DNA from 2 places in the Kitasatospora sp. NPDC059571 genome. Region 1 is predicted to be linked to the other one. Evidence: riboswitches for the same ligand, from Rfam matches in the RefSeq annotation. Region 1 holds a riboswitch; the other holds the start of a gene.
The links. A riboswitch is a leader RNA that binds a small molecule or an ion and turns the genes downstream of it on or off. The one in region 1 is predicted to bind thiamine pyrophosphate.
Positions count from the first base shown of each region.

Region 2: linked by a shared signal. The riboswitch ahead of thiC (phosphomethylpyrimidine synthase ThiC) and the one ahead of thiO (glycine oxidase ThiO) in region 1 are both predicted to bind thiamine pyrophosphate.

Region 1 covers NZ_JBHWBW010000327.1:687-4,801, reverse strand. Annotated here, with positions in the region: gene ACFV0G_RS28045 (thiazole synthase) at 32-829, opposite strand; gene thiS (sulfur carrier protein ThiS) at 833-1,042, opposite strand; gene thiO (glycine oxidase ThiO) at 1,039-2,217, opposite strand; TPP riboswitch at 2,228-2,315, opposite strand; gene ACFV0G_RS28030 (NAD(P)/FAD-dependent oxidoreductase) at 2,395-3,597, shown strand; gene ACFV0G_RS28025 (Rv2175c family DNA-binding protein) at 3,693-4,058, shown strand; gene thiE (thiamine phosphate synthase) at 4,058-4,115, shown strand, end outside.
Region 2 covers NZ_JBHWBW010000232.1:152-4,266, reverse strand. Annotated here, with positions in the region: gene thiC (phosphomethylpyrimidine synthase ThiC) at 292-2,118, opposite strand; TPP riboswitch at 2,109-2,247, opposite strand; gene ACFV0G_RS23585 (hypothetical protein) at 2,343-2,546, shown strand; gene ACFV0G_RS23580 (SPFH domain-containing protein) at 2,747-4,115, shown strand, end outside.

The sequences.
Region 1 (4,115 bases):
CGATGTTGAGACATGCGTCTGCGAACGGCCCTCAGAACGCCGGGTGCTCGCGGGTGTCCAGGTCGGCGCGCCCGGCCATCTGCGAGGACGCCTCCGCGTGGAAGCGCCGCGGGATCCGGCCGGCCCGGTACGCCAGCCGCCCGGCCTCGGCGCCCCGGCGCATCGCGTCGGCCATCAGCACCGGGTCCTGCGCCCGGGTGACCGCCGAGGCCAGCATCACCGCGGCGCAGCCGAGCTCCATCGCCAGCGCCACGTCGGAGGCGGTGCCGGCGCCGGCGTCCAGGATCACCGGCACGTTCGCGCTCTCCACGATGAGCTGGAAGTTGTGCGGGTTGCGGATGCCGAGGCCGGAGCCGATCGGCGAGCCGAGCGGCATCACGGCCGCGCAGCCGACGTCCTCCAGCTTCCGCGCCAGCACCGGGTCGTCGTTGGTGTACGGCAGCACCGTGAAGCCGTCGTCGACCAGCGTCTCGGCGGCCTCCAGCAGCTCGACCGGGTCGGGCAGCAGGGTCCGCTCGTCCGCGATGACCTCCAGCTTCACCCAGTCGGTGCCGAGCGCCTCGCGGGCCAGCCGGGCGGTCAGCACCGCCTCGCCCGCGGTGAAGCAGCCGGCCGTGTTGGGCAGCACCCGGATGCCGTTGCGGGTCAGCACGTCCAGCACCGAGCCCTGGACGGCGGTGCTGACCCGCCGCATCGCGACGGTGGTCAGCTCCGTCCCGGAGACCCGCAGCGCCTGCTCCAGCACCTCCAGGCTGGGGGCGCCGCCGGTGCCCATGATCAGCCGCGAGGAGAAGGCGGTGCCCGCGATCGTCAGCAGGTCGTCGGCCATCGCTCAGCCCCCCTGGACGGCGGTGAGGATCTCCACCCGGTCGCCGCTGCCGAGCGCGGTGGCCGACCAGGCGCTGCGCGGCACCACGGCCTCGTTCAGCGCCGCCGCGACCCCGGTCGGCGCGGCCGAGACCTCGGCCACCACCTCGGCCAGCGTGGTGGCCGCGGGCAGCTCGCGCGGCTCGCCGTTGACGGTCAGTGAGATCTGGTTCATGCGAGGGCCTTCGACTGGAAACGGCTGGGGGAGAACGGCTCGGCGAGCGGGGGGAGTTCGCCGGTCGCGAGGTAGTCGGCGACCAGGTCCGCGGTCACCGGGGTGAGCAGCACGCCGTTGCGGTAGTGCCCGGTCGCGGCGACCAGGCCGGGCAGCGCGGTCGGCCCGAGCAGCGGGGCGTTGTCCGGGGAGCCCGGCCGCAGCCCGGCGCCGGTCTCCGCCAGCGGCAGCTCGGTGAGGCCGGGGACGAGCTCGTGCGCGTCGCGCAGCAGCTCGTACACCCCGCCCGCGGTCACCGTGGTGTCGTAGCCCTGCTCCTCGGAGGTCGCGCCGATCACGAGCTCGCCGTCGGCGCGCGGCACCAGGTAGATGTGCTGCCCGCGGACCACCGCGCGGACGTTGCGGGACAGGAACGGGCGGTACACCGGCGGGACGTGCAGCCGCAGCACCTGGCCCTTGACCGGCCGGACGGCCGGCAGCACGCCCTCGGGCAGGCCGGGCAGCAGGTGGCTGCGGCAGCCCGCGGCGAGCACCACCCGGCCGGCCGTCAGGTCGGCGCCGTCGTCGGTGCGGACGCCCGCCGCCCGGTCGCCGGCCAGCAGCAGTTCGGCGGCGGCGGCCCGGTGCAGCACCACCCCCGCCCGGGTGCAGGCCTCGACCAGGGCGCGCGCCAGCCGGCGGCCGTCCACCTGGTGGTCGCCGGTGACGTGCAGCCCGCCGCGCACCCCGGGCGCGAGCATCGGCTCCAGCCGGCGGCACTCGCGGCCGGTCAGCCACTCGGAGGCGAGGCCGAGGCGGCCGTGGAAGTCGTGCAGCTCGCGCAGCTCCGCGCGGTCGTCGGCGTCGAGGGCGACCGCCAGGGTGCCGGTCTGCCGGTAGCCGGTGTCCAGGCCGGTGGCCCCGGTCAGTTCGGCGGCGAACGCCGCGTACCGCTCGTTGGACGCCATCCCCAGGCGCAGCAGCGGCTCCTCGCCGTACTGCAGCTCGGTCACCGGGGCCAGCATGCCCGCGGCGACCTGCGCCGCGCCGCCGCCCGGGGCGGGGTCCAGCACGGTGACCGCGAGCCCGCGCTGCGCGGCCCGCCAGGCCACGCCGAGGCCGATGATGCCGCCGCCGACCACGAGCACGTCGGGGTGCGCTCCGGCCGGGGACGCGTCGGTGTGAGGCCGTGCCACGTCGCTGCTGCTCCCTTCGCCGGCATGACCCGGATCAGGTTCGGACGGTCGCGGGCCGCCTCAGCCCGCCTCTCAGCCCGGTGCACCGGGCTCCCGTGTGAGGTGTGCACCCACCATAACGCCGCGTGTCACGGCGGCCGAAAACGCGTACGCAGGGTGGACACCCCGGCGGATAGGGTGGCCGCCGTGGCTGAACCGAGCGGTATCGAGAGCGTCGTCGTCGTCGGCACCGGGATGGCCGGTGCCCAGTGCGCCCTCGGGCTGCGGCAGGGCGGCTGGCGGGGCCGGATCGCGCTGGTCGGCGAGGAGCCGCACCGCCCGTACGACCGGCCGCCGCTCTCCAAGGACGTGCTGCTCGGCGGCAGCGAGTCCACCGCCTTCGACATCGACTGGGAGCACCTCGGGGTCGACCTGCTGCTCGGCCGCCGCGCCACCGGCCTGGAGCCGGGGGTGCTGCACACCGACGCCGGCCCGCTCGCCCACGACCACCTGGTCCTCGCCACCGGCGCGGAGGCCGTCGAGCTGCCCGGCACCTCGGGCGCCCGGGTGCTGCGCACCCTGGACGACGCGCTCGCCCTGCGCAAGGCGCTCACCCCCGGCACCCGGCTCGCCCTGGTCGGCGCCGGCTGGATCGGCGCGGAGACCGCCACCGCGGCGCGCGCCCTCGGCTGCGAGGTGACCGTCGTCGAGGCCGGCCCGCAGCCGCTGCCCGGCGTGCTGCCGGCCGGGATCGGCGCGGCGATGGCCGGCTGGTACGCCGAGGCCGGTGTCGAACTGCGCTGCAACGCCGCGGTGACCGCCGTCGCGGAGCACGGGCTGCGGCTCGCCGACGGGGGCCGGATCGACGCCGACCTGGTCGTGGTCGGGGTCGGCGCCCGCCCGGCGACCGGCTGGCTGGCCCGCTCCGCGGTCGCCCTGGACCCGGCGGGCGCGGTGCTCGCCGACGAGCGGCTGCGCACGAGCGCGCCCGGGGTCCTGGCGGCCGGCGACTGCGTCTCCTACCCGTCGGCCCGCTCCGGCACCCGGCTCACCGTGCAGCACTGGGACCACGCGCTGCAGTCCGGTGCGGCCGCCGCCGCCTCGCTGCTCGGCTCCGACACGCCCTACGACCCGGTGCCGTACTTCTGGTCCGAGCAGTTCGGGCGGATGGTCCAGTACGCGGGCCGGCACGCCGAGGGCGACGAGCCGCTGCACCGCGGCTCGCCCGCGGACGGCGCCTGGTCGGTGCTGTGGCTGCGCGACGGCGTGCTGACCGCGGTGCTCTCGGTGGACCGCCCGCGCGACGCCAACCAGGCCAAGCGGCTGATCGACCGCGGCGCCGTGCTGGACCCGGCGGCGGCCGCCGACCCGGCGGTGGCGCTGAAGGCCGCGGTGCGCTGAACCGGGGGCGCGCGGGCGGTCACGATCCGCCATCGGTCCGCCGGGCCGGACGGGGCTGCGTGCGCCCGGGGTGCCACAGGTGGCAGTCTGGTCCCGTGAGTGAGATCGATCCCAAGATTGACGCCCTGGTCCCCGCGTGGCTCTACCTGCCCGACATCTCCGAGCGCTGGGGTGTGCAGGTCACCGAGGTCCGCAACATGGTGAAGGCGCACACCCTGCTCGCCGTGCGCCGCGGCGAGAACAAGTCCCTCCAGGTGCCGGCCGCGTTCATCACCGACGACGGCCCGGTGAAGCACCTCGTGGGCACGCTGACCGTGCTGCGCGACTCCGGCTTCAGCGACGAGGAGATCCTCGAGTGGATGTTCACCGAGGACCCGTCGCTGCCGGGCACCCCGATCCAGGCCCTGCACGAGAACCGGGCCACCGAGGTCAAGCGCCGCGCCCAGGCGATGGCGCTCTGATGGCGGACGCCCGTACGCAGCTCGCCGGCGCCCGGCTCTACCTGTGCACCGACGCGC
Region 2 (4,115 bases), on a different contig from region 1:
TCGACGTTCCACCCGCGCGTACCCAGAAGGGTCGACGTCCGTACAAATGGCTCAAGAACACGGCTGAGCGGTCATATCGGATGCGGTGGCGCTGAGGAGCACCGCCGCACACGTCGGCAGAACGGCTCCTGCCGACGCGCCGCCGGCGCGGACCAGGCCGTCCGGCCATGCCCGGCGGCGGGTGAGCACGGACGGTTGGCGTTCACCCGTCGTCCGGCCGCCCGGTAGGCCTGTACGGCGACGCGCCGTCCCGGAAGGCGAAAGTCGCTCGGGACGGCGCTCGTCTGCAGGTCAGTCAGCCAGCGGCAGGTACACCCGGTTGCCCTGGGCGGCGAACTCCTCGGACTTGGCCTGCATGCCGGCCAGGGCCTCGGCGTCGTAGCCGGACTCGACGGCGGTCGCTCCGTCGCCGTGCTCGTCGCGGATCTTCTGACTGATCTTCATGGAACAGAACTTGGGGCCGCACATGGAGCAGAAGTGGGCGGTCTTGGCGGGCTCGGCGGGGAGCGTCTCGTCGTGGAAGTCGCGCGCGGTCTCCGGGTCGAGCGCCAGGTTGAACTGGTCCTCCCAGCGGAACTCGAAGCGGGCGTCGGAGAGCGCGTCGTCCCACTCCTGGGCGCCCGGGTGCCCCTTGGCGAGGTCGGCGGCGTGGGCGGCGATCTTGTAGGTGATGACACCGGTCTTCACGTCGTCCCGGTTGGGCAGGCCCAGGTGCTCCTTGGGCGTGACGTAGCAGAGCATGGCGGTGCCCCACCAGGCGATCATCGCGGCGCCGATGCCCGAGGTGATGTGGTCGTAGCCGGGCGCGACGTCCGTGGTGAGCGGGCCGAGGGTGTAGAACGGCGCCTCGTCGCAGATCTCCTTCTGGAGGTCCATGTTCTCCCTGATCTTGTGCATCGGGACGTGGCCCGGGCCCTCGATCATCACCTGGACGTTGCGCTCACGGGCGATCCGGCCGAGCTCGCCGAGCGTCTGGAGCTCGGAGAACTGGGCGTCGTCGTTGGCGTCCGCGATGGAGCCGGGCCGCAGGCCGTCACCGAGCGAGAAGGTGACGTCGTAGGCCGCGAGGATGTCGCAGAGCTCCTCGAAGTTGGTGTAGAGGAAGTTCTCCTCGTGGTGCGCCAGGCACCAGGCCGCCATGATCGAGCCGCCGCGCGAGACGATGCCGGTCTTGCGCCGGGCGGTGAGCGGGACGTACCGCAGCAGCACGCCGGCGTGCACGGTCATGTAGTCGACGCCCTGCTCGCACTGCTCGACGACCGTGTCGCGGTAGACCTCCCAGCTGAGGTCCTCGGCGCGGCCGTCGACCTTCTCCAGCGCCTGGTAGAGCGGCACGGTGCCGATCGGCACGGGGGAGTTGCGCAGGATCCACTCGCGGGTGGTGTGGATGTTGCGGCCGGTCGAGAGGTCCATGACGGTGTCGGCGCCCCAGCGGGTCGCCCAGGTCATCTTCTCGACCTCCTCCTCGATGGAGGAGGTGACCGCGGAGTTGCCGATGTTGGCGTTGATCTTCACCAGGAAGTTGGTGCCGATGATGGCCGGCTCGACCTCGGGGTGGTTCACGTTGACCGGGATGACGGCCCGGCCGCGCGCCACCTCGGCACGGACGAACTCCGGCGCCAGGCCCTCGCGGAGGGCCACGAACTCCATCTCCGGGGTGACCACGCCCTGCTTGGCGTAGGCGAGCTGGGTGACGGCGGCTCCGCCGCGGCCGCGCAGCGGACGGCGCGGCCGGCCGGGGAAGACGGCGTCGAGGTTGCGCAGGTTGCCCCCGCGCGGCGCGGTGTGCCGGATCCCGTCGTCCTCCGGCCTGGCCTCCCGGCCGTCGTACTCCTCGACGTCGCCGCGCTGGCGGATCCAGGCGTCCCGCAGCGCGGGCAGCCCGCGCCGCACGTCCGCCTCGTAGGACGGATCGGTGTACGGGCCGGAGGTGTCGTACAGCGGGACGCTGCGGCCGTTGGTGAGGTCGACCTCGCGGTACGGGACCCGCAGGTCGGGGCGGCTGCCCTCGCGGTAGGCCTTGCGCCAGGCCGGGGTGGGGTAGCCGGTGGACGCGCTGCGGACGGTGCCGGCCGCCCGGCCGGAGGCAGACTGCGGCTGTGCTTCGAACGTGGTCATCAGACCTCTACTCCCTACGCCGGCATTACCCGGTCAGGTTCCTGCGGTCGGCGCAGCGGTCGGTTCGCGTACCCGCGGACCTTTCAGCGCCCTCTCAGCCCGGTGCTCCGAGCTCCCGTTGGTCGCAGGCGGCTGCCTGCAACAAGACGTCAACACCGTAGCGGGCGCTCCCGCCCCGGTCCAGACGGGTTCCGGCCAGCGGACTCCCGGGGCACACTGGGCGCATGGTGGGCAGCACGGGGCGGGTGACGGGCCGGGTCGGGCCGGGTCTGGTCGGCGAGGTGATGGTGCACGTCCCCGGGCGCGGCGGCACCGAGGCGTTCCTCGCGTACCCGGCGGTGCCGGGGGAGAGCCTGTCGCCGGGGACGGCGGTGGTGGTGGTCGAGTACCAGCCGCCGCGGACGGTGTACGTGGCCCCGCTGATCTGACCGGCCGCCAGGGGCGGTCGGCGGCGCTGCGGACGGCGGTGACCGGGCCGGGACGCAGTTGCAGCAAAGGCTCGACAAAATGCTCTTCCCAAGTGATCGGGAGAGGCGCAGAATCTCCTGCTGCCACCGCGTTCCGCGCCTTCCTGCACAACAGAGCGCAGCCACGGAACACGGGTGTGCCCTGAAGGGGGAATCAGCCGATGCTCATCGGCATCGCAGCAGCGGCCGGCCTGGCCGCACTCATCATCCTGATCGTGCTCTTCAAGCTCATGTGGCGGGTCGCCGAGCCGAACGAGGCACTGATCATCTCCGGTTCCAAGCACCGCTCCGAGGGGGTCGCGGACGGGCTGGGGTTCCGGATCGTCACCGGCCGCGGCACCCTGGTGATGCCCGGCGTCCAGGTGGTGCGCAAGCTGTCCCTGGACCTGAACGAGGCCGACCTGGACGTCGAGTGCGTGACGTCGCAGGGTATTCCGGTGCACGTCAAGGGCGTTGTCATCTTCAAGGTCGGGGACGACCCGGTGTCCATCGCGAACGCGGCACGCCGCTTCCTGGACCAGCAGAAGATGATGGGCCACCGGGTGCACAACGTGTTCGCCGGCCACCTCCGCTCCATCGTCGGCGGGTTGACGGTCGAGGACATGATCCGCGACCGCGAGCGGCTGACCGGCGAGACCCGGGCGGCGTCCGGCGCCGAGATGGAGAAGCTCGGCCTGATCATCGACTCGCTGCAGATCCAGGAGATCCTGGACCCGACCGGCTACATCAAGAACCTCGCCGCGCCGCACGCCGCGGCCGTCCAGCGCGACGCGCGCATCGCGGCCGCGGAGGCAGACCGGCAGGCCACCCAGGCGGAGCAGGAGGCGTTCGCCCGCAAGGCCGAGGCGACCCGCAACTCCGGTATCCAGCAGGCCGGCTACCAGGCCGAGATGGAGACCGCGACCGCCCGGGCGATGCAGGCCGGCCCGCTGGCGCAGGCCGCCGCGCGGCAGGAGGTCGTCGTCCAGGAGACCAAGGTCGCCGAGCTGGAGGCGCACCGCAAAGAGCAGCAGCTCCAGGCGGACGTCCGCAAGCCGGCCGACGCCCGGGCGTACGAGACCCGGACGAAGGCGCAGGCCGACCGTGACGCGCGGATCTCCGCGGCCGAGGCGCTCGCCCGGGAGACCGAGCTGAAGGCGGCGGCCGAGGCGAACCGGGTGAAGATCGCGGCCAACGCCGAGGCGGAGGCCACCCGGGCCCGCGGTCTGGCGTCCGCGGAGGCCACCAAGGCGACCGGCCAGGCCGAGGCGGCGGCGGCCGAGGCGAAGGGTCTGGCGGCGGCCGAGGCGGCCCGCGCGCTGGGTCTCGCCGAGGCCGAGGCGATCAAGGCCCGTGCCGCGGCCCTGGCGGAGAACCAGGAGGCCGTGGTCGCGCAGCAGCTCGCCGAGAACTGGCCGGAGATCGTCCGCGCCGGTGCGGACGCGTTCGGCAACGTCGAGCACATGGTCCTGCTGAACGGCGCCGAGGGCATGGGCGACATGTTCGCCAAGGCGCTGACCATGGGCGGCACCGGCCTGGGCCTGGCCCGGC